Regions from separate parts of the Bacillus sp. FJAT-42376 genome, predicted to be linked through region 1. Evidence: a T-box and tRNA genes for the amino acid it is inferred to sense, from the RefSeq annotation. Region 1 holds a T-box; the other regions hold tRNA genes.
The links. The T-box of region 1 lies ahead of serS (serine--tRNA ligase). A T-box ahead of a tRNA ligase gene usually reads a tRNA of that ligase, here a tRNA-Ser.

Region 1 (9,792 bases):
CTCAGGCATGATAAAGAGCTGTTCTTTTTCAGCCGGGAGGAAATATTCTTTTTTTTCAAGGCTGTAAGAAAGAAGGGCAGTTGAAAAAGGAGAGAGGTTCTCCTGTTTCATGAGCTTTGTCTCTCCAGGTGAGCATACAGCTTTCATCCCTGTCAGGTGTTCAATCGTTTCACCCAGTCTTCTATCGGTGATGTGATAGGCCACTGCTGCTTCGGAAGGGAGGAAGAGAGACTCCTCATCTTCCTGAAGGGAAAACAGTGATTTCCCGTTTCGAAGCATGTTAAAGCAATTCCCCATTTCGGGGATCCTGCGCAAAAGCATTTCCATGGTATAGCGCTCTTTATCCAATTCTTTGAGCTTAAATAAAGTTTGGGCGGCATGGTGAAATAATCCGTTTTTTTGAAGACGCACTTCATCCTTCAGAAACAGGTAATCCTGCTTTTTCTTTTTACGGGTGGTGACGCCGTGGGCAAGGACGGAAGTGGTTTCCGGATAACCGGGGTCTTCCGTAAGAATGCTTGCTTTCACCAGCTGGGTAAGGCCGTAGAAGAAAAGGACTGGTTTTATGGCAAGAGGCGCTTCGCCGGCTTGTTTATAAAAGCTTTCAGCATGCAAGAGATAATACATAAAGGAGCAGGAGTTGCGGTAAGACATTTCGGATGCAAGAGATCCAAAGCGTTTTTTATAAATTTTTTCCAATACTTTTTGCGTGCTTTCGGTAGAATGCAGGTATATGTAGGGCTGCCACGTTTCAGAATGGGTCATTGTACGCTTCTCCTGTTTTCTTAATATTTAAACTCTTCTCTGTCTCCTTGACAGTATCTAGAACCTATTGATAATCTACTAATAATATTTTGCGGAATCGAGGGGATTGATAAAATGTGGAATGATAAGTTTGCTAAAGAAGGTTTGACGTTTGACGATGTTCTTTTGGTGCCGGCTAAGTCGGAGGTCCTGCCAAGAGATGTAGACCTTAAGGTTGAATTAACCCCCACCCTTAAATTAAATCTCCCTATTATCAGCGCCGGTATGGATACCGTTACAGAAGCCGAAATGGCGATTGCAATGGCCCGTCAAGGCGGACTTGGAATCATTCATAAGAACATGTCCATTGAGCAGCAGGCAGAACATGTTGATAAAGTAAAGCGGTCCGAACGCGGAGTCATTACCGATCCATTTTTCCTTACACCGGATCATCAGGTATTTGATGCCGAGCATTTAATGGGAAAATACCGTATTTCCGGGGTACCGGTTGTAAACTCAATGGAGGAGCAAAAACTCGTCGGCATCATCACGAACCGCGATTTGCGCTTTATCCAGGATTATTCCATTAAAATTTCAGATGTCATGACAAAGGAACAGCTCGTTACCGCTCCAGTAGGTACAACACTTCAGGAAGCGGAAAGCATTCTGCAGAAATACAAAATTGAAAAGCTTCCTCTTGTCGATGATAATGGCGTGCTGAAAGGCCTTATTACCATCAAAGATATTGAAAAAGTGATTGAATTCCCAAATTCAGCAAAGGATGTCCATGGACGTCTTCTCGTTGGCGGAGCAGTCGGTGTTACAGCGGATACAATGCTCCGGGTTGAAAAACTGGTTGAAGCAGGTGTTGATGTTATTGTGCTCGATACCGCTCACGGTCATTCAAAAGGCGTGCTTGATTCCGTAAGAAAAATCAGACGAGCATACCCTGACTTGAATATTATCGCCGGCAACGTGGCTACACCGGAAGCAACCCGGGATTTGATTGACGCAGGAGCAAATGTGGTGAAAGTCGGAATCGGACCCGGCTCGATCTGTACGACCCGTGTGGTAGCAGGTGTCGGTGTTCCTCAAATCACTGCGATTTACGATTGTGCGACTGAGGCACGCAATCATGGTGCATCCATTATTGCTGACGGCGGCATCAAGTACTCCGGTGATATCGTAAAAGCACTCGCGGCAGGCGGCCACGCTGTGATGCTCGGCAGTTTGCTTGCGGGTACTTCTGAAAGCCCCGGGGAAACAGAAATTTATCAGGGAAGACGGTTCAAAGTTTACAGAGGAATGGGTTCGGTCGGGGCAATGGAAAAAGGCAGCAAAGACCGCTATTTCCAAGAGGACAATAAGAAATTCGTTCCAGAAGGAATTGAAGGAAGAATTGCTTATAAAGGTCCATTGGCTGATACCGTTTATCAGCTTACCGGAGGACTTCGTTCAGGAATGGGCTATTGCGGAACAAAGGATTTGCATGAGCTGCGCGAGAATTCCAAGTTTATCCGCATGACAGGGGCAGGACTTATTGAAAGCCATCCGCATGATGTCAACATCACAAAAGAGTCTCCCAACTATTCAAGATAAAAGTGAAAGAAAAACAAACATTTAGGCAGAGACTTTTTCTCTGTCTATTTTTTTTACCTTCCCTATGATAGAATTAAATTTGTGTTTCTTTTAAATTAAAAAAATAATTTGCAGTCCCGCCCTATCGGGACAAGCTGCTGCGTATAGTATAGAGTCCCCGAAATCCCTATTTTTCTCCAGTCAAAACGATTACATAGATTAGAAAATTAGCATGGAGGTAATCAAACAGCATGAATCCAAAACGTATTCTGGCAGCATTCATGGCTGCAGCATTATTCATCACGGCTCTTGCTCCTTTAAAGCAGGCTTCGGCTGCAGCTGACCCAATCAGCATTAGTGCAAAAGCATCAATCTTAGTGGAAGCTTCATCCGGAAAGATTCTTTATGGAAACAATATCGACCAGGCCCTTCCGATTGCCAGTATGGCAAAGATGATGACAGAATATCTGGTTCTGGAAGCCATTAAAGAAGGAAAAGTCACTTGGGATCAAACGTATACACCTAACGATTATACGTACAACATTTCCCAGCGCCGTGACCTTTCGAACGTTCCTTTTAGAAAAGACGGCAGTTATACAGTGAAAGAGCTTTATGATGCGATGGCTATTTATTCAGCCAACAGTGCGGCGATCGCTTCTGCAGAAATCGTGGCAGGCTCTGAGTCAAATTTCGTGAAAATGATGAATGCGAAAGCAAAAGAACTTGGCATGACGGATTATCATTTCGTCAATGCAACAGGACTTGAAAATAAAGACCTTCAGGGAAATTTCCCGGAAGGAACGACGGAAGATGAGCAAAGTGAAGTGTCGGCACGCGATATGGCGAAACTTGCGGCACGTCTCATTCAGGATTTTCCTGAGGCTTTAGAAATATCCAGCATTCCCAGAAAGACCTTCAAAGAAGGAACGGAAATGCCGAACTACAACTGGATGCTTAAGGGCTTAATTTACGAGTACGAAGGAGTAGACGGCCTTAAAACCGGTTCTACCGACTCTGCCGGTTCTTCCTTTACAGCAACAGCTAAGAAAAATGGGATGCGTGTCATTACAGTTGTTCTTGATGCGACAGATGGAACAGGCGATTTAAAATCTCCTCGTTTTAAAGAAACGAAGAAAATGCTTGATTACGCCTTTAACAACTATTCGGTAGAAGAACTGTATCCTGCAGGCTATCAAATTAAAGGCAAATCTTCTATCCCTGTTGTAAGCGGAAAAGAAAAAGAAGTTCAGATTCAAACCGATCAGCCTTTGACGGTCGCTATGAAAAATGGGGATAAAGAAAACTTCAAGGCAAAATATGTGATTGATAAAAAGAAATTGAATGAAAATGGGGAACTGGCTGCCCCTTTTAAAGCAAAAGAGTCTGTCGGAAAAATGGTGGTAGACTATAAAGGCAGCGAGAAAGATTATGGTTTCCTGACTGGTGAAACAGGCGGGGAAGTCAACGTTGTCACAAAAGAAGGCGTAGAGAAAGCGAATTGGTTTGTTCTTTCCATGAGAGGCATCGGCGGTTTTTTTGCCGGTCTTTGGGATAGTGTTGTTCAAACTGTATCCGGCTGGTTCTCTTAATACATGAAAAGACACCTCTTGCAGGTGTCTTTTTTTACCACCTGAACTTTTAGAATATTGAATATCCAGTATAGGATTATTGGGAGATATGAGATAGAATAGAGAATATGATTTCATAAATAACAATGTTGAGTATAGAGGGGGATTTACAATGAATACAGGTACAGATCGTGTAAAACGCGGCATGGCAGAAATGCAAAAAGGCGGCGTTATCATGGACGTTGTGAATGCAGAGCAGGCGAAAATCGCAGAGGAAGCGGGCGCTGTAGCCGTTATGGCTCTTGAGCGTGTTCCTGCTGATATCCGTGCGGCAGGCGGAGTTGCGAGAATGGCGGATCCGACAATTGTCGAGGACGTCATGAAGGCCGTTTCGATTCCTGTTATGGCAAAAGCGAGAATCGGCCATATCGTAGAAGCGCGTGTGCTGGAAGCGATGGGCGTGGATTATATAGATGAGAGTGAAGTTCTGACTCCTGCGGATGAAGAATACCACTTGAACAAGCGTGATTACACGGTTCCTTTCGTCTGCGGCTGCCGCGATTTAGGTGAAGCTGCACGCCGTATTGGAGAAGGTGCCTCTATGCTTCGCACAAAAGGCGAGCCAGGTACAGGAAACATTGTGGAAGCGGTAAGACATATGCGGAAGGTCAATGCCCAAATCCGCAAAGTGGCCGGCATGAATGAAGATGAGTTAATGACAGAAGCTAAACTATTAGGTGCTCCATATGAACTTCTTCTTCAAATTAAGCGCGAAGGCCGTCTGCCGGTTGTGAACTTTGCTGCCGGCGGGATTGCGACCCCTGCAGATGCAGCGCTTATGATGCAGCTTGGCTCTGACGGTGTATTTGTCGGATCCGGAATTTTCAAATCCGAAAATCCGGCTAAATTTGCACGGGCCATTGTAGAAGCAACAACCCACTATGAAGATTATGCCCTGATCGCTGAGCTGTCCAAAGGTCTTGGAACAGCGATGAAAGGCATTGAAATTTCAACACTTCTGCCTGAAAACCGTATGCAGGAGCGCGGCTGGTAAAAAGGAGTTTTGCAGATGTATACAATTGGAGTATTAGCGCTTCAAGGGGCGTTCCGGGAGCACATCCGGTCGATTGAAGCCATTGGTGCACAGGCTGTAACGGTAAAGCGTCCTGAACAGCTGAACGAGATCGACGGGCTGATCCTGCCAGGCGGTGAAAGTACGGCCATCCGCCGGCTCATTGATAAATATGAATTTATGGAGCCGCTGAGAAAGTTCGCAGCTAGCCGAAAGCCGATCTTTGGAACATGTGCGGGTCTGATTATCCTTGCTTCCGACATTGTCGGCTATGAAGAAGGACATTTGGGTGTTATGGATATTAAGGTGGAACGAAATTCGTTTGGCCGTCAGCGTGAAAGCTTCGAAGCCGACCTGACGATTACCGGTGTAGGCGAACATTTCACCGGGGTGTTTATCCGTGCTCCTCATATCGTGGAGGCAGGGGAGAACGTCGAAGTCCTTTCCACACACAACGGACGGATTGTGGCAGCGAAGCAGGACCATCTGCTCGGGTGCTCGTTCCATCCTGAATTAACCGATGACCACCGGATGACAGAGCTTTTCCTGGAGATGGTGAAAGGGTCAAAAGAAAAAGCTCCTGCATAAAAAGGTTGAAACTGGTTCAGACTTGTAGTAAATTATGAACTATCAAAGAAATCGCTAAAACATTGACAGGAAGCAGTAGCAGATGTTCCTTCTGAAGAGAGCCGGTGGGTGGTGCGAACCGGTGCTGGAAGTTTGTGAATCCGTCCTCGAGTGAAGCATTGAAATGCTTCCGGTCATGGCCGTTATCATGCAGAGCTGGAAGACTTCGGTCTTCAATTAGGGTGGCATCGCGGGTTAACTCTCGTCCCTTCATTAGGGGACGGGAGTTTTTTATTTTGTTTGAAGAAAAGGAGAGATTGCTGTGCTGGATATTAAGTATTTGCGTCAAAATTTTGAAGAAGTTAAACAAAAACTGTCTTTTCGCGGAGAGGATTTAACGGATTTCGGGAAATTTGAAGAGCTTGATTCTAAAAGACGGGAACTGATTGCGGCAACTGAAGAGCTGAAAAGCAAACGGAATGAAGTATCCGGTCAAATTGCTGCCCTTAAAAAAGAGAAAAAAGATGCGGATGACATGATTAAAGAAATGCGCCAGGTGGGTGACCGGATCAAAGAAATCGATGACGAGCTCCGCGAAGTAGAAGAAGCTCTTGAAAAACTGCTTCTTTCTATTCCGAACATTCCTCATGAAAGTGTTCCTCAAGGGGATTCCGAGGATGATAATATTGAAATCCGCAAATGGGGCGAGATCCGTGAGTTTGATTTTGAAGCGAAAGCTCATTGGGACGTAGCCGATCATTTAGACATTCTTGATTTCGAGAGAGCGGCAAAAGTAACTGGAAGCCGTTTCGTTTTCTACAAAGGACTGGGTGCCCGCCTGGAGCGTGCATTGCTGAACTTCATGATGGATCTTCATACGGATGAACACGGCTATACGGAGGTGCTCCCTCCATACATGGTAAACCGTGCGAGCATGACGGGTACGGGTCAGCTGCCAAAGTTTGAAGAAGATGCGTTTAAAATCAGAGAAGAGGATTACTTCCTCATTCCAACAGCAGAAGTGCCGGTGACGAACATGCACCGTGATGAAATCCTTGAAGCATCTCAGCTTCCGATCAGCTACACAGCGTTCAGCGCATGCTTCCGTTCAGAAGCCGGTTCTGCGGGACGGGATACACGCGGTTTGATCCGTCAGCACCAGTTCAATAAAGTAGAGCTTGTGAAGTTTGTTAAGCCGGAAGACTCTTATCAGGAGCTTGAAAATCTGACTGGACATGCTGAAAAAGTGCTTCAGCTTCTCAACCTTCCATATCGCGTCATGAGCATGTGTACAGCTGACCTTGGGTTTACGGCTGCGAAGAAATATGATTTGGAGGTCTGGATTCCAAGCTACGGTTCTTACCGCGAGATTTCTTCTTGCAGCAACTTTGAATCTTTCCAGGCGCGCCGTGCAAACATTCGTTTCCGTCCTGAACCGAAGGCGAAGCCGGAGCCGATTCACACACTGAATGGATCAGGATTGGCGCTTGGACGTACTGTGGCAGCAATATTGGAAAACTATCAGCAGGAAGATGGTACGGTCATTATTCCTGAAGTGCTCCGTCCTTATATGGGAAATAAAGAAGTCATCCAGCCAGCTCAATAATATCATTTATTTTTTGAAACAGTGTTGACAGGGATGTTTATATCTGATATATTTATTCTTGTCGACACGGAGGAATACCCAAGTCCGGCTGAAGGGATCGGTCTTGAAAACCGACAGGAGGGTCAAACCTCGCGGGGGTTCGAATCCCCCTTCCTCCTCCATAATGATTATTATGTTACGCGCATAAATTGGAGATTGGTTCGTTACATGGTTCATGTAACGAATTTTTTTTATGTCTATAATAGAAAAGGATGCCCGCGCAGGCATCCTTTTTGCGTTTTAAATACTCACGTCTTTCTTTTGGAAAAAGAAAAAGGTTACCGCGATAAAAAGAATGTAATAGACAAGCAGGACAAGTGATGAAAACGTGAGGGTTACACCCGGAAGGATTTCATCTGCAGCCGCATATTCCATTAAATTCAGGTGGGGGAACAGCAGCAGTTTTGCCCACTCTTGTTTGAGCCCGATTAGAAGCTGTACGCCCACATTTAAAGCATTGTTCATAAAGAGAACGAAGATTCCGATGCCTACCGCCATAGATTGGCTTTTGAATAGAGTGGATAGCATAAAGGCTATAGTCATCACCATAAGCAAGTTTGGAATGTACAGGAGACTTTTTTGAACAAACATACTGCCCGCCCCTGCAACAACCGTTTCCCCGCCGTTCATGGTGAGGGGAACTTCCGCTATTTTGGCTGCGAAATCTCCTGCTCCATAAAGGAAAGTGCCGGCTACTACGCTTGCCGCAGCCGTAAAAAGAAGAAGCAGCAGCGAGTAAACCAGGACCGAAATGTATTTCGATAAAAGAATTTTCCACCGGCGATGGGGCCGGATTAACAATTGTTTAATGGTGCCGTCTGAAAACTCTGAAGCCACGCTTGTACTTGAAACAATGACGGCGAATAGTGCAACCATGGAGAACAGGGATATTCCTTCAGAGTTTGCAAATTGCCAGTTGCTTCTAAGCGTCGGATTCACATTCTTGTCCAAGTAAAATTGCTGTTCTGCGATTTGTCCGGAAAGAGCCTCTTTTTCTCCTTCCTCGATTTTCGGATCGCTTTGCTGCGCTCTTAAATTAGCGATTTCTTCTTCAACCGCAGGTCTCCAGTTTGAATCGGTCTTCGTTTTGTCTATGTATGCAGTAGCGACCGTGATGATAATAAGGAATACAGCGAGCAATATAAAATAAATCCAGGACGATTTTTTTGCGAAGATTTTCATCCATTCATTTTTGACTAAATTTATCATGAGAGGGCTTCCTCCTTCTCTCTGGTCAGCTCAAGGAAACGGTCTTCCAATGATTTTTTGAGCGGGGTCATTTCATAAACGAGAATTCCGTGATCGGTTAGTTCTTTTATAATCATAGGGAGTGAATCATATTTCGCTGTAAATGTCAGTGTCTGCTGATTCGTCACAGTCAGATTTTCAGAAAGTGAGCCGAGCTCCGGCAGCGCAGCTGCTTCATCGGCTGAACTGACGACAAGGAGTACTTCCCGCATTTCTTCTGCCGCAGCAAGCTCTGTATCCTCCATTGTTGAAACATGGGTCAGCTCTCCTTTTTCAATAATGGCAAATCGGTCGCACATGAGCTGCATTTCCCCAAGCATGTGGGAAGAGACAAGAACCGAGGTCCCGTTCCGGGCGAGTAATTTGAGGTAGTCTCTCAGCTCTTTCATCCCCTGGGGATGCAATCCGTTTGTCGGTTCGTCGAGAATAAGCAGGGAAGGATGATGTAAAAGCGCCTGGGCGACTCCGAGGCGCTGCCTCATGCCAAGGGAATACGTCTTCACCTTTTGATGGATGGCTCCTTCAAGCTTCACGAGCTGAATGACTTCCTTCATTCTTTCTTCTGAAATCGGCTTTAAAGACATGCGTGCGTAATGCTTAAGATTGGCATAGCCGGACATGTACTTATAAAACTCCGGGTTTTCAACAATGGCACCCAGTTCATTCATGGATTCTTTAAAGTTCGCATCCACATCGTTTCCTTTAATGAGCACACTTCCGCCAGTACGGTTAATCAGTCCGGTAATCATGCGGATAATGGTGGTCTTGCCGGCTCCATTCGGTCCGAGCAAGCCGAATATTTCCCCTTCCTCCACTCTGAAATTCACATCATTCACTATGTATCGCTTGCCTATTTTCTTTTTTAGTCCTTGGACTTCCAGTACATATGACAACTCATTTCCTCCTTTTTCGTCCGGTCTCCTTTTTATTACGATTGGAAAATGGGAAAAGTTTCAAAAAAGAGGCTGGAACAAAAGGTTTCGGGTTAATAAAAAGCTCTTTTAAACTTGGCTGTTGATTTCCGCTACAGGCGCTCAGCGACCAGCGGGGCGGGCGGTGAGCCTCCTCGCCGCTTCGCGACTGCGGGGTCTCACCTGTCCCGCTGCTCCCGCAGGAGTCTCACGCCTTCCGCTTCAATCAACAGGGGTAAAAAAATCAACAAAATGCTTTAACATAGCGAATAAAAAAACCGAACGATTATTTGAAACTCTGGTATAGAGCTTCGTAATCGTTCGGTTTTATTGCTTTTCATGCTTTTTCAAAAAAATATTCGGCTTAAGGACAACAATTTTAGTTATGTCCCAGCCTCTCGGAATGGATTTATCTTTTCAGTTTGCGGGATTGTTTCATAAAGTAGCTGATTTTTTCAA
Region 2 (9,792 bases), 250 kb from region 1:
AAGTAAATGGCGGTCCGGACGGGACTCGAACCCGCGACCTCCTGCGTGACAGGCAGGCATTCTAACCAACTGAACTACCGGACCATTTTGGTTGCGGGGACAGGATTTGAACCTGCGACCTTCGGGTTATGAGCCCGACGAGCTACCAGACTGCTCCACCCCGCGATAATAATACTATGATTATTCCAAGGACAGTGTGACTGTCCTTGAATATAATCTGTATACCTGGCAATGTCCTACTCTCACAGGGGGAAACCCCCAACTACCATCGGCGCTAAAGAGCTTAACTTCCGTGTTCGGTATGGGAACGGGTGTGACCTCTTTGCCATAATTACCAGATATAAAGTTGAAAGATTGCTCTTTCAAAACTAGATAACGATGTGCTTCACGAGTAATGGAAGCCTTACTTGAATAAAGGTTAAGTCCTCGACCGATTAGTATTCGTCAGCTGCACGTGTCGCCACGCTTCCACCTCGAACCTATCAACCTGATCATCTTTCAGGGGTCTTACTCAAATGATGGGAAATCTCATCTTGAGGGGGGCTTCATGCTTAGATGCTTTCAGCACTTATCCCGTCCGCACATAGCTACCCAGCGATGCCTTTGGCAAGACAACTGGTACACCAGCGGTGCGTCCATCCCGGTCCTCTCGTACTAAGGACAGCTCCTCTCAAATTTCCTGCGCCCGCGACGGATAGGGACCGAACTGTCTCACGACGTTCTGAACCCAGCTCGCGTACCGCTTTAATGGGCGAACAGCCCAACCCTTGGGACCGACTACAGCCCCAGGATGCGATGAGCCGACATCGAGGTGCCAAACCTCCCCGTCGATGTGGACTCTTGGGGGAGATAAGCCTGTTATCCCCGGGGTAGCTTTTATCCGTTGAGCGATGGCCCTTCCATGCGGAACCACCGGATCACTAAGCCCGACTTTCGTCCCTGCTCGACTTGTAGGTCTCGCAGTCAAGCTCCCTTGTGCCTTTACACTCTGCGAATGATTTCCAACCATTCTGAGGGAACCTTTGGGCGCCTCCGTTACATTTTAGGAGGCGACCGCCCCAGTCAAACTGCCCGCCTGACACTGTCTCCCGGCCCGATCAGGGCCGCGGGTTAGAAGTTCAACACAGCCAGGGTAGTATCCCACCGATGCCTCCACCGAAGCTGGCGCTCCGGTTTCCAAGGCTCCTACCTATCCTGTACAAGCTGTGCCAAAATTCAATATCAGGCTGCAGTAAAGCTCCACGGGGTCTTTCCGTCCTGTCGCGGGTAACCTGCATCTTCACAGGTACTATAATTTCACCGAGTCTCTCGTTGAGACAGTGCCCAGATCGTTACGCCTTTCGTGCGGGTCGGAACTTACCCGACAAGGAATTTCGCTACCTTAGGACCGTTATAGTTACGGCCGCCGTTTACTGGGGCTTCAATTCAAAGCTTCGCTTGCGCTAACCTCTCCTCTTAACCTTCCAGCACCGGGCAGGCGTCAGCCCCTATACTTCGCCTTGCGGCTTCGCAGAGACCTGTGTTTTTGCTAAACAGTCGCCTGGGCCTATTCACTGCGGCTCTTCAAGGCTATTCACCCTAAAGAGCACCCCTTCTCCCGAAGTTACGGGGTCATTTTGCCGAGTTCCTTAACGAGAGTTCTCTCGATCACCTTAGGATTCTCTCCTCGCCTACCTGTGTCGGTTTGCGGTACGGGCACCATTTTCCTCGCTAGAAGCTTTTCTAGGCAGTGTGGAATCAGGAACTTCGGTACTTCATTTCCCTCGCCATCACAGCTCAGCCTTAACCAAGGGACGGATTTGCCTATCCCTTGAGCCTACCTGCTTGGACGCGCATATCCAACAGCGCGCTTACCCTATCCTCCTGCGTCCCTCCATTGCTCAAACGGAAAAGAGGTGGTACAGGAATCTCAACCTGTTGTCCATCGCCTACGCCTTTCGGCCTCGGCTTAGGTCCCGACTAACCCTGAGCGGACGAGCCTTCCTCAGGAAACCTTAGGCATTCGGTGGAGGGGATTCTCACCCCTCTTTCGCTACTCATACCGGCATTCTCACTTCTAAGCGCTCCACCAGTCCTTCCGGTCTGGCTTCACAGCCCTTAGAACGCTCTCCTACCACTGTTCTGAAAGAACAGTCCACAGCTTCGGTGATCCGTTTAGCCCCGGTACATTTTCGGCGCAGGGTCACTCGACCAGTGAGCTATTACGCACTCTTTAAATGGTGGCTGCTTCTAAGCCAACATCCTGGTTGTCTAAGCAACCCCACATCCTTTTCCACTTAACGGATACTTGGGGACCTTAGCTGGTGGTCTGGGCTGTTTCCCTTTTGACTACGGATCTTATCACTCGCAGTCTGACTCCCATAGATAAGTCTTTGGCATTCGGAGTTTGACTGAATTCGGTAACCCGATGAGGGCCCCTAGTCCAATCAGTGCTCTACCTCCAAGACTCTTGCTATGAGGCTAGCCCTAAAGCTATTTCGGAGAGAACCAGCTATCTCCAGGTTCGATTGGAATTTCTCCGCTACCCACACCTCATCCCCGCACTTTTCAACGTGCGTGGGTTCGGGCCTCCATTCAGTGTTACCTGAACTTCACCCTGGACATGGGTAGATCACCTGGTTTCGGGTCTACGACCACGTACTCATTCGCCCTATTCAGACTCGCTTTCGCTGCGGCTCCGTCTCTTCAACTTAACCTTGCACGTAATCGTAACTCGCCGGTTCATTCTACAAAAGGCACGCCATCACCCGTTAACGGGCTCTGACTACTTGTAGGCACACGGTTTCAGGATCTGTTTCACTCCCCTTCCGGGGTGCTTTTCACCTTTCCCTCACGGTACTGGTTCACTATCGGTCACTAGGGAGTATTTAGCCTTGGGAGATGGTCCTCCCGGATTCCGACGGGATTTCTCGTGTCCCGCCGTACTCAGGATCCACTCAGGAGGGAACGAAGTTTCGATTACAGGGCTGTTACCTTCTCTGGCGGGCCTTTCCAGACCGCTTCGCCTACCCCGTTCCTTTGTAACTCCGTGTTGAGTGTCCTACAACCCCAGAAGGCAAGCCTTCTGGTTTGGGCTGATCCCGTTTCGCTCGCCGCTACTCAGGGAATCGCATTTGCTTTCTCTTCCTCCGGGTACTTAGATGTTTCAGTTCCCCGGGTATGCCTTCCAGACTCTATGTATTCAAGTCAGGATGCTGCTCCATTACGAGCAGCGGGTTTCCCCATTCGGAAATCTCCGGATCAACGCTTACTTACAGCTCCCCGAAGCATATCGGTGTTCGTACCGTCCTTCATCGGCTCCTAGTGCCAAGGCATCCACCGTGCGCCCTTTCTAACTTAACCTGATAACGGAGTTATCTTCGTTAGAAGCTGAAAACAGATGTCTTCAGACTTTTCATTTCATTCTGCGATAGACGCAGAAGAAAATCGTAAGGTTCTTTCTTACTCGTGTGAATGTTTGACATTCATATCGTTATCTAGTTTTCAAAGAACAAGTTAAGAGAGAATGATCTCTCAAAACTAAACAAATTCGAAGTGCGTCCGTTAATCGCTGCACCGCATGGGTGCTGATAATTCTTCCTTAGAAAGGAGGTGATCCAGCCGCACCTTCCGATACGGCTACCTTGTTACGACTTCACCCCAATCATCTGCCCCACCTTAGGCGGCTGGCTCCCTTACGGGTTACCCCACCGACTTCGGGTGTTGCAAACTCTCGTGGTGTGACGGGCGGTGTGTACAAGGCCCGGGAACGTATTCACCGCGGCATGCTGATCCGCGATTACTAGCGATTCCGGCTTCATGCAGGCGAGTTGCAGCCTGCAATCCGAACTGAGAATGGTTTTATGGGATTCGCTGAACCTCGCGGTTTCGCTGCCCTTTGTACCATCCATTGTAGCACGTGTGTAGCCCAGGTCATAAGGGGCATGATGATTTGACGTCATCCCCACCTTCCTCCGGTTTGTCACCGGCAGTCACCTTAGAGTGCCCAACTGAATGCTGGCAACTAAGATCAAGGGTTGCGCTCGTTGCGGGACTTAACCCAACATCTCACGACACGAGCTGACGACAACCATGCACCACCTGTCACTCTGTCCCCCGAAGGGGAACCTTCTATCTCTAGAAGTGGCAGAGGATGTCAAGACCTGGTAAGGTTCTTCGCGTTGCTTCGAATTAAACCACATGCTCCACCGCTTGTGCGGGCCCCCGTCAATTCCTTTGAGTTTCAGTCTTGCGACCGTACTCCCCAGGCGGAGTGCTTAATGCGTTAGCTGCAGCACTAAAGGGCGGAAACCCTCTAACACTTAGCACTCATCGTTTACGGCGTGGACTACCAGGGTATCTAATCCTGTTCGCTCCCCACGCTTTCGCGCCTCAGCGTCAGTTACAGACCAGAGAGTCGCCTTCGCCACTGGTGTTCCTCCACATCTCTACGCATTTCACCGCTACACGTGGAATTCCACTCTCCTCTTCTGCACTCAAGTCCTCCAGTTTCCAATGACCCTCCCCGGTTGAGCCGGGGGCTTTCACATCAGACTTAAAAGACCGCCTGCGCGCGCTTTACGCCCAATAATTCCGGACAACGCTTGCCACCTACGTATTACCGCGGCTGCTGGCACGTAGTTAGCCGTGGCTTTCTGGTTAGGTACCGTCAAGGCGCGGGCAGTGACTCCCGCACTTGTTCTTCCCTAACAACAGAGCTTTACGATCCGAAAACCTTCATCACTCACGCGGCGTTGCTCCGTCAGACTTTCGTCCATTGCGGAAGATTCCCTACTGCTGCCTCCCGTAGGAGTCTGGGCCGTGTCTCAGTCCCAGTGTGGCCGATCACCCTCTCAGGTCGGCTACGCATCGTCGCCTTGGTGAGCCATTACCTCACCAACTAGCTAATGCGCCGCGGGCCCATCTGTAAGTGACAGCATAACCGTCTTTCAATTCCGAACCATGCGGTTCGAAAGGTTATCCGGTATTAGCTCCGGTTTCCCGGAGTTATCCCAGTCTTACAGGCAGGTTGCCCACGTGTTACTCACCCGTCCGCCGCTGATCTCCGAAGAGATCCGCTCGACTTGCATGTATTAGGCACGCCGCCAGCGTTCGTCCTGAGCCAGGATCAAACTCTCCAAAAAGTAGTTTGACTAGCTCTTGTTTGTTGCTCTAGAATTAACGTTGGCACTTCGATTTGTTTAGTTTTCAAAGATCATTTTAAAAATTGGAGCGGGTGATGGGAATCGAACCCACGACATCAGCTTGGAAGGCTGAGGTTTTACCATTAAACTACACCCGCATATTAATATGTATACTTCTGGTCGGGAAGACAGGATTCGAACCTGCGACCCCTTGGTCCCAAACCAAGTGCTCTACCAAGCTGAGCTACTTCCCGCAACCGCAAGTTTAAATTTAATTGGCGCGCCCGAGAGGAGTCGAACCCCTAACCTTTTGATCCGTAGTCAAACGCTCTATCCAATTGAGCTACGGGCGCATTAGCGACTTATATATCTTATCAAATCGTGATTTGTTTGTCAACATTTTTTTAAAATGTTTTTGGTGCGGCCGAGAAGAGTCGAACTTCCACGGGGTTGCCCCCACTAGGCCCTCAACCTAGCGCGTCTGCCATTCCGCCACGACCGCATGTTAAGTTAGTAATAAAGTGCGGGTGAAGGGAGTCGAACCCCCACGCCCGAAGGCGCTAGATCCTAAGTCTAGTGCGTCTGCCAGTTCCGCCACACCCGCATATGAAAATAAATGGTGAGCCATGAAGGACTCGAACCTTCGACCCTCTGATTAAAAGTCAGATGCTCTACCGACTGAGCTAATGGCTCGGATGGCTGGGCTAGCTGGATTCGAACCAACGCATGACGGAGTCAAAGTCCGTTGCCTTACCGCTTGGCTATAGCCCAAAAATAAAAGTGTCTCTGGTGGAGGATGACGGGATCGAACCGCCGACCCTCTGCTTGTAAGGCAGATGCTCTCCCAGCTGAGCTAATCCTCCATGGATTTCGGCTTGCGATGAGCGGTGCATTGCGTTGTCGTCTTCACTCACTCCCATCCTCACGCACTTGTGTGCGCTCCGGTGGTCGCTCCTTCGACTCCTAGCACTGCTTGCTCCTCTCAACCCTCTTGTATTTCACTTTGGTTGAATGCTGGTTTCGGCTTGCGATGAGCGGTGCATTGCGTTGTCGTCTTCACTCACTCCCATCCTCACGCACCTGTGTGCGTTCCGGTGGTCGTTTCTTCGACTCCTGGCACTGCTTGCTCCTCCCAACCCTCTTGCATTTTACTATGCTGAGTGTTGGTTACGCCTGTTTAGAACCCTAATAGAATAGTTGTCCTAAAATAAAAAATGACCCGTACGGGATTCGAACCCGTGTTACCGCCGTGAAAGGGCGGTGTCTTAACCGCTTGACCAACGGGCCGTATGAATAGATGGCGGAGAAGGAGGGATTTGAACCCTCGCGCCGCTTACGCGACCTACACCCTTAGCAGGGGCGCCTCTTCAGCCACTTGAGTACTTCCCCATCTGTGTGCTGATAAATATAATATGGCTCCGCAGGCAGGACTCGAACCTGCGACCGATCGGTTAACAGCCGATAGCTCTACCACTGAGCTACTGCGGAATAATAAACAACAGACTTTCTTAATTATAGATAAATTATGACTCAAAGTCAATGTCATTATTCATTTAATTTTCTTGCTTAGCCTGTCTCTCACGACGGCTTTTATAATTTACCATAGATTATTTATGCCGTCAACACTTAAATTACTTGTTTTATGGAGCCGCCGCACTTTCCGCACACATACTTTTTTGTGTCCATCCTCCTTTTTCTCTCAAATCGCGTGAAACAGGCTGTGCATGCGTACAAGTGAATCGTTTTTTGTTTTTGCGTCTTTTTAATAGGAGTGCAAAAACGGGGAGCTCCTACTTCAGCAAGCAGCTGTCTAAATTCCCTGTCCCGGTGGCGGTACCCTCTTCCTTCAAGATGAAGATGGTAGTGACAGAGTTCGTGCTTAATGATCCCTTTCAATTCATTCTCTCCATGCTCCTCAACATGCTTCGGATTGATTTCAATATTGTGGGAAGACAGCATGTACCTCCCTCCGGTTGACCTTAATCTGTTATTGAAGACCGCTTTATGGGTAAATGATTTATTAAAACAACTGGAAGAGATTTCTTCCACCATCGTTTGGAGCTCTTGCTGATCCATGCCTGCAGCACCTTTCTAATCCCAGTCTTGTTTAAAGAACAGGACATTTATCCATTGCATACATTAGCTAATACCCTCACTCCATTATAACGATTAAGGAGGCATGAGCAATGCCGTCATGGTTAAAAAATCAGATGATGCGTGCTTTTCACGAGAAAAATTGCTATCAGATTAAGCTGCTGAATCAGTGCTGGTATTTTTACAGAAAAAAACACTGCTAAACCGAAGCAGTGTTTTCATCTTGCAATGTTTATTCAGACAGCATTGTCAGCGATACCCGTCCTTTATTTACGTCAACAGAGTCCACCCAAACGGTTACGACATCACCTACACTGACCACATCCAGCGGGTGCTTTACATACTGCCTGCTTAATTTGGATATATGAACGAGGCCGTCCTGCTTCACTCCAATATCGACGAATGCGCCAAAGTCGACCACGTTCCTTACTGTTCCTTGCAGTTCAAGGCCTTTGCTTAAATCCTCGAGCTTCAGGACATTTTTCTTCAGCAATGGTTTCGCCACTTCATCCCGGGGATCCCGCCCAGGCTGAATGAGAGCATCACAAATATCCTTCAGGGTCAGCTCACCTATACCAAATTGTTCAGCCGCCTCTTTTATATCAAGATTTTTAATTTTTTCCTTTAAGCCTTCTGTACCCAGATCCTCCGGGGAGGCATTTAGATGCTTTAAAAGGGAAGCTACTTCTTTATAGCTCTCAGGGTGAATGGATGTACGGTCAAGCGGCTGTTCCCCGTCCATAATCCGAAGGAAGCCTACGGCCTGTTCATAGGTTTTAGCTCCTAATCTCGGAATCCCCTTAAGCTGTGTCCTGCTTGTAATTTTCCCTAACTCTTCCCGCTTCTTCACGATATTTTGCGCGACGGTTTTAGATAAGCCTGATACATATTGGAGAAGGGCGGGCGAGGCCGTATTGACATTGACTCCCACACGGTTTACTACCGTTTCTACCACGAATGTCAGAGAATCATTCAGGTTTTTCTGACTGACATCATGCTGATATTGGCCGACCCCAACAGACTTCGGATCAATTTTCACAAGCTCAGCTAGAGGATCCTGAAGTCTTCTTGCGATAGAGACCGCACTTCTTTCCTCAACCTTTAGATCCGGGAACTCTTCCCTTGCTAAATCGGATGCAGAGTAAACACTCGCTCCCGCTTCATTTACAATGAGATACGCCAAATCCTTTCCGGACTGCTGAATCGCATCAGCCACAAGCTGTTCACTTTCTCTTGATGCCGTTCCGTTCCCTACAGCTATTACCTCGACTTTATGCGTCTCAATCAGCTTCAGAATGGTTTTCAGCGCTTCTTCTCTCTTATTTACAGGCGGGTGGGGATAGATCACACCGATATGCTCAACCTTCCCGGTTTCACTTACAACAGCAAGCTTGCATCCTGTTCTGTATGCAGGATCGAGCCCCAATACGACTCTTCCTTTTAAAGGCGGCTGCAAAAGAAGATTCCTCAGGTTTTCGGAGAAAATATGAATTGCCTGGGCGTCTGCCTTCTCCGTTAATTCCTTCCGGATTTCTCTCTCAATTGATGGTTCGATCAGCCGTTTATATGCGTCTTCAATCGCCTCTTCCATCAGCTGCTTAGCGGTCGTATGCTTTGAGCCAAGCTCTTGCCTAATCAAATAGGCCACAATCTGCTCGGCAGGAGGTTTAATGGCAATGCGAAGGATGTCCTCCTTTTCACCCCGGTTCATCGCTAATACACGATGCGGCGCTGCCTTATGGACAGGTTCTTCATATTCATAGTACATCTCAAAGACATTTTTTTCGTCCTTCTCTTTGTCCTTTACAGTCGTTGCCAACATACCCTTTTTAAAGGTCTGTTCCCGAATCCACTTGCGGTAGGCCGGTTCATCCGCAATTTTTTCAGCTGCAATGTCTTTTGCTCCCTGAAGAGCATCATCCGCGGTTTCCACCCCTTTATCCGGGTTAATAAAGGATTCAGCCTTTTCCTCAGGACTTCCCGAAGCAGGAAGGCTCATCAGCCACTGTGCCAGCGGCTCTAGCCCCTTCTCTTTTGCAGCAGTGGCCTTCGTTCTCCTTTTTTGTTTATACGGTCTATATAAGTCCTCTACTTGCTGAAGTTTTACGGAAGAGGTGATTTCTTTTCTTAACTCATCTGTTAATTTTCCCTGTTCTTCAATTAGGCGGATGACCTCAGTTTTTCTGCCCTCCAAGTTAAGCATGTACTGCCACGCTTCAGAAATATCCCGAATTTGAACCTCGTCGAGTGCCCCGGTCATCTCTTTACGATAGCGGGCAATAAAAGGCACTGTATTTCCTTCTTCAATAAGGTCAATCACACTTTTTACTTGTTTGTAAGGAATTTTCACGTTTTCAGTCAGTGATTTTAATAATTGATCCTGATTTTCCTTTTCCATCCTAAACATCCTCCGATTAGCGAGATGTATCCATCATATCAAAAAATGAACCGCACATTACAGCGTAATGAAAAAGCCGGACGGAGACTTTCTGTTTTAAGACTCCCCCCATTAAACATAGCCGTTAGATTTCAACGGTTCTGCAAGGGCAGACTTTTTCTTTGGCGCTTTTTAAAC
Region 3 (9,792 bases), 1.0 Mb from region 1:
TCAAGATGAGATTTCCCATCATTTGAGTAAGACCCCTGAAAGATGATCAGGTTGATAGGTTCGAGGTGGAAGCGTGGCGACACGTGCAGCTGACGAATACTAATCGGTCGAGGACTTAACCTTTATTCAAGTAAGGCTTCCCTACTCGTGAAGCACATCGTTATCTAGTTTTGAAAGAGCAAAAAAAGATCGAAAAATATCTTGTTTTTCTTCTGAAAAGAGATATAATAAATCTTGTCGCTTTTTTAAGAAATATGTTTGGTGACTATGGCAAAGAGGTCACACCCGTTCCCATACCGAACACGGAAGTTAAGCTCTTTAGCGCCGATGGTAGTTGGGGGTTTCCCCCTGTGAGAGTAGGACGCCGCCAGGCATATACATATGTGTTAAAGCTTTGACGGCTTTAACTTCGGAGGATTAGCTCAGCTGGGAGAGCATCTGCCTTACAAGCAGAGGGTCGGCGGTTCGATCCCGTCATCCTCCACCACTTGCCGGTGTAGCTCAATTGGTAGAGCAACTGACTTGTAATCAGTAGGTTGGGGGTTCAAGTCCTCTTGCCGGCACCATTTTCTTTGGCCGTATGCTCAATTAGCTCAGTCGGCAGAGCACGTTCGAATAATCTTCGAAGCGAAACACCAGCGCCCAAATGGAGCCGCTGCTTGAATAAGCTTTCTGAGATTTGGGCGTCCTGCAAACTTCAGAGTGTAGGCAAACCAAGGAGCCATTAGCTCAGTCGGTAGAGCATCTGACTTTTAATCAGAGGGTCGAAGGTTCGAGTCCTTCATGGCTCACCATTTAATTTAATATGCGGGTGTGGCGGAACTGGCAGACGCACTAGACTTAGGATCTAGCGCCTTCGGGCGTGGGGGTTCGACTCCCTTCACCCGCATCTTGATTTTGCGGAAGTAGTTCAGTGGTAGAACACCACCTTGCCAAGGTGGGGGTCGCGGGTTCGAATCCCGTCTTCCGCTCCAATCCCATAATGCCGGGGTGGCGGAATTGGCAGACGCACAGGACTTAAAATCCTGCGGTAGGTGACTACCGTACCGGTTCGATCCCGGTCCTCGGCACTTTAATTATAATGCGCCCGTAGCTCAATTGGATAGAGCGTTTGACTACGGATCAAAAGGTTAGGGGTTCGACTCCTCTCGGGCGCGCCATTTATCGGGAAGTAGCTCAGCTTGGTAGAGCACTTGGTTTGGGACCAAGGGGTCGCAGGTTCGAATCCTGTCTTCCCGACCATCCATACATATTGGGGCCTTAGCTCAGCTGGGAGAGCGCCTGCCTTGCACGCAGGAGGTCAGCGGTTCGATCCCGCTAGGCTCCACCAATATTTATTTAATCATCTATATGGCGGCGTAGCTCAGCTGGCTAGAGCGTACGGTTCATACCCGTGAGGTCGTGGGTTCGATCCCCTCCGCCGCTACCATATAGGACCTTTAGCTCAGCTGGTTAGAGCAGACGGCTCATAACCGTCCGGTCGTAGGTTCGAGTCCTACAAGGTCCACCATTTCTATTACCCGGAGGAATACCCAAGTCTGGCTGAAGGGATCGGTCTTGAAAACCGACAGGGGGGTCAAACCCCGCGGGGGTTCGAATCCCTCTTCCTCCTCCATTTTTAAAATTCTACTTCCTGAAGCGAGGACAGTCAGCTGTCTGGGAGCATGAATAAACTTTATATTTCTTATTGTCGCGGGGTGGAGCAGTCTGGTAGCTCGTCGGGCTCATAACCCGAAGGTCGCAGGTTCAAATCCTGTCCCCGCAACCAAAATGGTCCGGTAGTTCAGTTGGTTAGAATGCCTGCCTGTCACGCAGGAGGTCGCGGGTTCGAGTCCCGTCCGGACCGCCATTTGTTTTTAGATGATACATATGATACCTTAATTAAAAGCAAGGGGCTTAAGCAGCTCATAAGCACCGGAGCATATAAGAATGAATAATGATTCTGAGATTTATTCGATGGTGCAAGTGATACATAACATAATGGCTTGGTAGCTCAGTCGGTAGAGCAATGGACTGAAAATCCATGTGTCGGCGGTTCGATTCCGTCCCAAGCCACCATTTATTATTGTATATTGGCGATTGTGGCGAAGTGGTTAACGCATCGGATTGTGGTTCCGACATTCGTGGGTTCGATTCCCATCAGTCGCCCCATATTTGCGGGTGTAGTTTACTGGTAAAACCTCAGCCTTCCAAGCTGATGTAGTGGGTTCGATTCCCATCACCCGCTCCATTTCAATTTGAATATGGGCCTGTAGCTCAGCTGGTTAGAGCGCACGCCTGATAAGCGTGAGGTCGATGGTTCGAGTCCATTCAGGCCCATTTTATTCCGCAGTAGCTCAGTGGTAGAGCTATCGGCTGTTAACCGATCGGTCGCAGGTTCGAGTCCTGCCTGCGGAGCCATTTAAATTTATAGATTCAGGCAGATTTGTGAGAATTCCTTCACAGATCATCTATTTATATACGGGGAAGTACTCAAGTGGCTGAAGAGGCGCCCCTGCTAAGGGTGTAGGTCGCGTAAGCGGCGCGAGGGTTCAAATCCCTCCTTCTCCGCCATTCATAATGGCCCGTTGGTCAAGCGGTTAAGACACCGCCCTTTCACGGCGGTAACACGGGTTCGAATCCCGTACGGGTCATAATAAAAACGCTGCGTTATCGCAGCGTTTTTTTCTATGGTTTTCTCTTGACGAAAAGCTCTGACAGTATCGTCTGCCTATTCCTATTTACCTTTTGACTGGGGTGAGAGTGACATATGGTTTTACAATCTGTTTGTTTTCCCGTGTAAACTATTCATTTTTAATCCAAAACCGTTTTACAATGCTGCCATCTTCGTCTGTAAATAATGAATCGAACTGTCCGCCGTTTTTAATAATGGTTTTCTCAGAGGCGATATTTTTTTGGTCACATGTCACTAGTACTTCCGTAATCCCCAATTCCCTCGTCTTTTCCAGAGCGTAAGTTAAAATAGCAGCAGCATATCCTTTTTCTCTTTCTGAGGGCCTGATTCCATAGCCGATATGCCCGCCGCGCTGTAATAAAGAATCGTTTAATCTATGCCTTACATTCACTGAACCTACAACTTTCCCTGCTTCATCAATAAGCCAGTACGTGGAGTGAGGTACAAAATGAGGCGAAATGTTTCCTTCGATTTTTTCCGATTCCATATATTGAAGATATGCTGAAAAATTGACTGGGTCTCTCGCCGCTATCCAAGGGACAATTTTTTCTCCGGATTCTTTCCACTCCTTGTAAAAATCCATATATGCATCTCTATATTTCATATTCGGTTCTTCCAATGAAAGCAAATGAAAACCTCCTCATGCTGTTTTTGAAAATATATAACATACAGATGCTGTGGGCAACCATTTTTCAGAAGAAGTCTTTTTCTGTCATTCATCTTTACCGATTCAATCTATGATGAACGAATCAATTTACTGACAAAATTCTCCTTATGTATTTAATAGAAGGAGGACATTCCTTCTTTCTTCTCCATGAAATCTCATTTTGCACGGGAACTTTTAAAAAAAACATTCGACAAATTTTTCAGTATACTATGTTCTTAGAATAATGGATATATTTTCTGGTTATTCCTAAACCTTTATTTAATAAAGGTTTTTTCTCAATTTATTTTATTCTTCTTGTACATTTATTTATAGAAATAACAATTTATTCACATGCATTTTTTTTTGTTGGATTATGTCTAAATATAAAAACGCTTGCATAAAAGGTTTTTTTTTTGAAAAAGTGAATTAAAAAGTATAAATAGGGGTATATAGATTGGGATACACCCTAAAAAGCGGGGAGGGTTCGTTCTGGATGATTGCTAGTCCTACAGAATTCGAAGTTCATTTGTTTCATGAAGGAAATTTGTTCAAGAGCTTTGATCAATTTGGCGCTCATTTAAAAACCATTGATGGAGTAAAAGGAGTTCAATTCACCGTTTGGGCACCGCATGCGAGACAAGTAAGAATTGCGGGGGATTTTAATGAGTGGAAAGGTACAGGACATGCCCTTGAAAAAATAAGCAGCCAGGGAATCTGGTCTGGGTTTTTTTCGGATATTAAGCTTGGAGATGTTTATAAATATGAGCTAATCACCAAAAATGGTTCCAGGCTTCTTAAAGCGGACCCGTTTGCCTTTTATGCGGAGGTGAAACCAAATACCGCTTCGGTTGTGGCGGATTTGAACGGATACAAATGGAACGATCAGAAGTGGCTGAAAAAGAAAAAGGCCAAAAATATATATCAAAAACCATTTTTCATTTACGAGCTGAACCTGGCATCCTGGAAAAAGAAAGAGGATGGAAGTTTATATACGTATAAAGAGCTTGCTGAAGAACTTATACCCTATGTTTTGGAACATGGTTTTACCCATATTGAACTGATGCCCGTCATAGAACATCCTTACGACAGATCTTGGGGCTATCAGGGAACCGGCTACTTTGCTGCAACGAGCAGATATGGAACACCGCAAGAGTTTATGGCATTTATTGATCTCTTTCACCAAAATGATCTCGGGGTAATTATGGATTGGGTTCCAGGTCATTTTTGCAAGGATGCGCATGGGCTTTATATGTTTGACGGTGAGCCGGTTTACGAATATGAAAATTATAAAGACCGGGAGAATGAGGTTTGGGGTACAGCCAATTTCGACTTGGGCAAACCGGAAGTACATAGTTTCTTGATCTCTAATGCCCTTTTTTGGCTGGAGAAATATCATATTGATGGTTTCAGGGTTGATGCAGTAGCGAATATGCTTTATTGGCCCAATACGGATTCCGCTTTTGAAAATCCATATGCAGTAAGCTTTTTGAAAAAACTAAACGAAACGGTTTTTGCCTACGATCCGCAGGTGCTCATGATTGCTGAAGATTCAACAGACTGGCCGCTTGTAACAGCACCAGTATCTGATGGAGGACTGGGCTTTAACTATAAATGGAATATGGGATGGATGAACGATGTCCTGGAATACATGGAAACGGATCAGCACGAACGCAGGCACATTCATCACAAAATGACGTTTTCATTCATGTACGCTTTTAATGAGAATTTTATTCTGCCTTTCTCTCATGATGAAGTCGTCTACGGCAAAAAGTCATTGCTGAATAAGATGCCGGGCGACTATTGGCAAAAGTTTGCACAGCTGAGACTTTTAATGGGATATATGCTTGCACATCCCGGCAAAAAATTGCTGTTTATGGGAGCGGAATTTGGACAGTTTGATGAGTGGAAGGACCTTGAACAGCTTGACTGGTTTTTGGAAGAGTTTGAGCTTCACAGTAAAACCAGAGTCTATTTTAAAGAGCTGCTTAATGTGTATAAAAAGCAGCGTCCTCTATTTGAACTGGATCATTCGCCAGAAGGATTCGAGTGGATTGATGCAGATAATGCGGAGCAGAGCATCTATTCTTTTATGAGAAAAGGATTAAAGGATGGAGAACTGCTAATTGCCGTATGCAACTTCCGAAGCGACGTGTACCATGATTATAAAATCGGGGTACCTGCTGATACACGGTATGTTGAAATATTGAACAGTGATGACGTAAAGTTCGGTGGTTCCGGACAAATCAATCATAAAGAGCTGAAAGCGGAAAATGAGGAACTACATGGCCAGCCGTACAGCATTAGTATGACGGTTCCGCCATTTGGTTTTAGCTTGCTGAGAGCAATTAAAAAGAGGAAGGAGAACAACAATGAAAAAGAAATGCGTAGCAATGCTTCTGGCAGGGGGAAAAGGCAGCCGTCTTAGTTCGTTAACGAAAAATTTGGCAAAACCGGCCGTTCCATTCGGAGGGAAATACAGAATAATAGACTTTCCTTTAAGTAACTGTACAAACTCAGGAATCGACACGGTAGGGGTATTGACTCAATATCAGCCGCTGGTTCTTCACTCCTACATTGGAATCGGCAGTGCATGGGATCTGGACCGTAAAAATGGAGGGGTAACGGTTCTTCCTCCGTATGCAGAATCATCAGAGGTAAAATGGTACAAAGGAACAGCCAGCGCCATCTATCAAAATTTAAACTACTTAGAGCAGTATGATCCTGAATATGTTCTGATTCTGTCAGGAGACCATATTTACAAAATGGATTACTCTAAGATGCTAGACTATCATATTGAAAGAAACGCTGACGTATCTATTTCAGTCATTGAAGTTCCTTGGGAAGAGGCAAACAGGTTCGGAATTATGAATACAAATGACCAGCTGGAAGTCACAGAATTTGATGAGAAACCTCAAAATCCTAAAAACAATCTGGCATCAATGGGTGTTTATATCTTTAAGTGGTCGGTGCTTCAGGAATATCTGGAGATGGATGAACGGAATCCGTATTCAAGCAACGACTTTGGAAAAGATGTTATTCCTTTGTTAATTGAAGAAAAGAAAAAACTCGTCGCTTATCCATTTAAAGGATACTGGAAAGATGTGGGGACAGTTAAAAGCCTTTGGGAAGCCAATATGGATTTACTGGCAGATGATCCGGAGCTTAATTTGTTCAGTCAGGATTGGAGAATTTATTCCGTCAATCCGAATCAGCCGCCTCAATTTATCTCTGCCGAAGCAGAAGTAACAGATTCTCTCGTTAATGAAGGCTGTGTAGTATATGGAACCGTTCACCATTCGGTGCTGTTCCAGGGAGTAACGGTCGGCAAAGATTCTTATGTGAAAAAATGTGTCGTCATGCCTGATGCCGTAATCGGGAACAACGTATATATTGAAAATGCCATTGTCCCGGGCGGAGTGACCATTGAAGACGGTACGGTCATCCGTTCCAATGCAGAACTGGAAGAAGTCCTGCTTGTAACTCCGGACTATATTCGACAGCAGCAAGCAGTTGCGCGGGATGCGAAAGTCACTGAATAGAAAATATAAATAAACCAGTAGATAAGAAAGAGGTGGCAGAGCATGAATATGAGCATGCTTGGAATAATTGATGCGACAGCACATAGTCTGGATATCGATGATTTGATTCAAAACCGGTCAATGGCTGCAATTCCTTTCGGAGGAAGGTACCGGTTAATCGACTTTGTCCTTTCAAATATGGTGAACTCCGGGGTGGATAGCGTGGCTATTTTCCCAAAATATCAATACCGTTCATTAATGGATCATCTTGGATCAGGAAAGGAATGGGATTTGAACCGGAAGCGCGATGGCCTTTTCTTTTTCCCTTCTCCGCACCTTCATGACGAATACGACGAATTTGGTTCATTCCGTCAGTTTAAGGATCATTATGATTATTTCAATAGAAGCCGTCAGGAATATACGGTCATTGCTAATAGCCATACTGTCTGCAATATCGACTTCTGCAAAGTGCTTAAGCATCATATTGAAATGGGATGTGATGTAACTGAGATTTGCAAAGATGGCGCCTCTCTTCAAATGTACGTTCTGAAAACTTCTCTTCTAAAGGATTTAATTTCCTCTTATGATGAGCGCGGCTTCAAAACGCTAAACCAAGTTGTGAACGAAGGCAGATCCCAGCTTAACATCTGTGAATATGCCTTTAAGGGATATGTTGCCGCTATTGATACCATCCAGTCCTATTTCCGATACAGCCTTGATTTATTAAAGCCTGAAGTTTGGAAAGAGCTGTTCCCTAAGTCTTCACCTGTTTATACAAAGGTGAAAGATGAACCGCCGACTAAATATTTGAAATCTTCTTATGTCCGCAATTCCATGATTGCAAACGGGTGTGTTATTGAGGGCCATGTAGAGAATTCGATTCTTTTCAGAGCTGTCCATGTAGGAAAAGATACGGTGATTAAGAACGGAATTGTCATGCAGAAATCCTCGGTTGGTGAAAATTGTGTCCTTGAAAATGTAATTTTAGATAAGGATGTCAGAGTAGGAAGCCATGAAGTTCTGAAAGGAACGATGGAGCATCCGATCGTTCTTCGAAAAGGGTCCGTGCAAGGAGTGCTGATCAAGTCGTGAAAATTCTCTTTGCTGTATCCGAATGTGTTCCGTTCGTCAAATCAGGCGGATTGGCGGACGTAGCGGGAGCCCTGCCTAAAGAACTGGCACGCATGGGTTCTGATGTGAGGGTGATGATGCCAAAGTACGGACAGATTCCCGAAAAATATAGAAAAAAAATGAAAAAAGTGCGGGAGATTGAAGTGGCTGTCGGATGGCGATCTCAATATTGCGGCATTGAAGAATTCGAAATGGATGGGGTCACGTATTATTTCCTGGATAATGAATATTATTTTAAACGTGACTCTCTTTATGGGCATTACGACGATGGTGAAAGGTTCTCCTTTTTTTCCAGAGCTGTTCTTGAGGCCATGAAAGAGATAGATTTCCAGCCTGATATTATTCACAGTCATGACTGGCATACAGGTATGGTTGCCTATTTCCTCAATGAGGTGTATGCCGCGGATCCATTTTACTCTGAGATTAAAACTGTATTTACGATTCATAATCTGGAGTTCCAGGGGATTTTTCCTCAGGAGATCATTTATGATCTCCTGAACCTTGGACATGAGGATTTTACACCCGATAAACTGGAATTTTATCAATGTGTAAATTTTATGAAGGCAGCCATCGTGTCTTCCTCCGCGATTACAACGGTAAGTCCGACTTATATGCAGGAAATCCAAACTCCTTATTATGGGGAGAGAATGGACGGCTTGCTGAGAGCGAAAGGGGCATCATTAAGCGGAATCCTGAATGGAATCGATGACACAATCTATAATCCTGCGAAGGACCCTTTTTTAAAGGCTCCGTATGATGTTGCGAGTCTTGAGAAAAAACAGGAAAATAAAGCGGCTTTGCAAAAAATGTTTGGTCTTCCCGAGAGACCGGACGTACCTGTCATTTCAATGGTGACAAGGCTGACGAAACAAAAAGGGCTGGACCTTGTGCGGCATGTCATGGAAGAATTGATAGATGGGGATACTCAATGGATTATTCTCGGTACGGGTGAAGCTGAATTTGAGAATTACTTCCGTCATATGGAGCATAAGTATCCTGAGAGTGTAAAAGCGTACATAGGCTTTGATGAGCCGTTAGCACACAGAGTGTATGCCGGATCTGACTTATTTCTGATGCCTTCAAGGTTTGAACCATGCGGCCTCGGACAATTAATAGCACTGAGATATGGATCCATTCCCATTGTGAGGGAAACGGGAGGATTAAATGATACCGTTCATTCCTACAATGAAGCCACAGGCGATGGAAACGGTTTTTCTTTTAAAAATTTTAATGCGCATGATATGATGCACACAATCAGACGTGCGCTGTCTATTTACAGAGAAGATAAAGAATTATGGAACGGACTTGTCACGAATGCCATGAGCCAGGATTACAGCTGGTCTCAGTCTGCCAGCAAATATAATCAGCTCTATACTGATTTGATGGGAAGTGGGAGTATTGTTCTCAAGTAAAGAATCTTTTCAGAAAAGCTTTCTTAAAAGGCTGGAAATGACATATGGAAAAACATTCAGAGAGTCTACCAGCAGGGATCAATACAACACTCTAGGACATATGGTAAGGGAATACATCAGCACGAACTGGATACAGACAAATGAGAAGCACCGGTCTGCCAATAACAAGCAGGTATACTACTTTTCAATTGAATTTTTACTTGGCACGCTTATGGGTCAAAATCTTTTGAATTTAGGAATCAGGGACGTAGTAGAACGGGGTCTTGAAGAGCTGGGAATCAGTTTAACGGCGATAGAGGAATCCGAATCGGACGCGGGTCTGGGCAATGGCGGTCTTGGCCGCCTTGCTGCTTGCTTTCTTGATTCGCTTGCTTCCCTTGATCTGCCTGGACATGGCTGCGGAATCCGGTA

Region 2: it encodes a tRNA-Ser, which carries the amino acid that the T-box ahead of serS (serine--tRNA ligase) is inferred to sense. The anticodon was not compared.
Region 3: it encodes a tRNA-Ser, which carries the amino acid that the T-box ahead of serS (serine--tRNA ligase) is inferred to sense. The anticodon was not compared.

Annotation. Positions count from the first base shown of each region.
Region 1 is NZ_CP033906.1:353,259-363,050, forward strand. It holds gene CEF21_RS01650 (YaaC family protein) at 1-765, opposite strand, end outside; gene guaB (IMP dehydrogenase) at 880-2,343, shown strand; gene CEF21_RS01660 (D-alanyl-D-alanine carboxypeptidase family protein) at 2,574-3,911, shown strand; gene pdxS (pyridoxal 5'-phosphate synthase lyase subunit PdxS) at 4,063-4,944, shown strand; gene pdxT (pyridoxal 5'-phosphate synthase glutaminase subunit PdxT) at 4,960-5,550, shown strand; T-box leader at 5,604-5,802, shown strand; gene serS (serine--tRNA ligase) at 5,852-7,135, shown strand; tRNA gene CEF21_RS01680 (tRNA-Ser) at 7,204-7,296, shown strand; gene CEF21_RS01685 (ABC transporter permease) at 7,415-8,383, opposite strand; gene CEF21_RS01690 (ABC transporter ATP-binding protein) at 8,380-9,315, opposite strand; gene CEF21_RS01695 (deoxynucleoside kinase) at 9,743-9,792, opposite strand, start outside.
Region 2 is NZ_CP033906.1:606,866-616,657, reverse strand. It holds tRNA gene CEF21_RS03185 (tRNA-Asp) at 8-84, opposite strand; tRNA gene CEF21_RS03180 (tRNA-Met) at 89-165, opposite strand; rRNA gene rrf (5S ribosomal RNA) at 224-339, opposite strand; rRNA gene CEF21_RS03170 (23S ribosomal RNA) at 415-3,342, opposite strand; rRNA gene CEF21_RS03165 (16S ribosomal RNA) at 3,585-5,123, opposite strand; tRNA gene CEF21_RS03160 (tRNA-Gly) at 5,208-5,281, opposite strand; tRNA gene CEF21_RS03155 (tRNA-Pro) at 5,301-5,377, opposite strand; tRNA gene CEF21_RS03150 (tRNA-Arg) at 5,400-5,476, opposite strand; tRNA gene CEF21_RS03145 (tRNA-Leu) at 5,540-5,625, opposite strand; tRNA gene CEF21_RS03140 (tRNA-Leu) at 5,646-5,727, opposite strand; tRNA gene CEF21_RS03135 (tRNA-Lys) at 5,741-5,816, opposite strand; tRNA gene CEF21_RS03130 (tRNA-Gln) at 5,820-5,894, opposite strand; tRNA gene CEF21_RS03125 (tRNA-Val) at 5,911-5,986, opposite strand; tRNA gene CEF21_RS03120 (tRNA-Glu) at 6,339-6,410, opposite strand; tRNA gene CEF21_RS03115 (tRNA-Ser) at 6,422-6,512, opposite strand; tRNA gene CEF21_RS03110 (tRNA-Asn) at 6,537-6,611, opposite strand; gene CEF21_RS03105 (SprT family protein) at 6,750-7,199, opposite strand; gene cmpA (cortex morphogenetic protein CmpA) at 7,310-7,420, shown strand; gene CEF21_RS03095 (Tex family protein) at 7,450-9,615, opposite strand.
Region 3 is NZ_CP033906.1:3,579,841-3,589,632, reverse strand. It holds rRNA gene CEF21_RS18070 (23S ribosomal RNA) at 1-123, shown strand, start outside; rRNA gene rrf (5S ribosomal RNA) at 258-373, shown strand; tRNA gene CEF21_RS18060 (tRNA-Val) at 412-487, shown strand; tRNA gene CEF21_RS18055 (tRNA-Thr) at 491-566, shown strand; tRNA gene CEF21_RS18050 (tRNA-Lys) at 719-794, shown strand; tRNA gene CEF21_RS18045 (tRNA-Leu) at 808-889, shown strand; tRNA gene CEF21_RS18040 (tRNA-Gly) at 900-974, shown strand; tRNA gene CEF21_RS18035 (tRNA-Leu) at 985-1,070, shown strand; tRNA gene CEF21_RS18030 (tRNA-Arg) at 1,084-1,160, shown strand; tRNA gene CEF21_RS18025 (tRNA-Pro) at 1,166-1,242, shown strand; tRNA gene CEF21_RS18020 (tRNA-Ala) at 1,255-1,330, shown strand; tRNA gene CEF21_RS18015 (tRNA-Met) at 1,353-1,429, shown strand; tRNA gene CEF21_RS18010 (tRNA-Ile) at 1,434-1,510, shown strand; tRNA gene CEF21_RS18005 (tRNA-Ser) at 1,523-1,615, shown strand; tRNA gene CEF21_RS18000 (tRNA-Met) at 1,692-1,768, shown strand; tRNA gene CEF21_RS17995 (tRNA-Asp) at 1,773-1,849, shown strand; tRNA gene CEF21_RS17990 (tRNA-Phe) at 1,983-2,058, shown strand; tRNA gene CEF21_RS17985 (tRNA-His) at 2,076-2,151, shown strand; tRNA gene CEF21_RS17980 (tRNA-Gly) at 2,157-2,230, shown strand; tRNA gene CEF21_RS17975 (tRNA-Ile) at 2,246-2,319, shown strand; tRNA gene CEF21_RS17970 (tRNA-Asn) at 2,326-2,400, shown strand; tRNA gene CEF21_RS17965 (tRNA-Ser) at 2,463-2,553, shown strand; tRNA gene CEF21_RS17960 (tRNA-Glu) at 2,562-2,633, shown strand; gene CEF21_RS17955 (GNAT family N-acetyltransferase) at 2,784-3,278, opposite strand; gene glgB (1,4-alpha-glucan branching enzyme) at 3,814-5,745, shown strand; gene CEF21_RS17945 (glucose-1-phosphate adenylyltransferase) at 5,690-6,859, shown strand; gene CEF21_RS17940 (GlgC family sugar phosphate nucleotidyltransferase) at 6,902-7,930, shown strand; gene glgA (glycogen synthase GlgA) at 7,927-9,381, shown strand; gene CEF21_RS17930 (glycogen/starch/alpha-glucan phosphorylase) at 9,368-9,792, shown strand, end outside.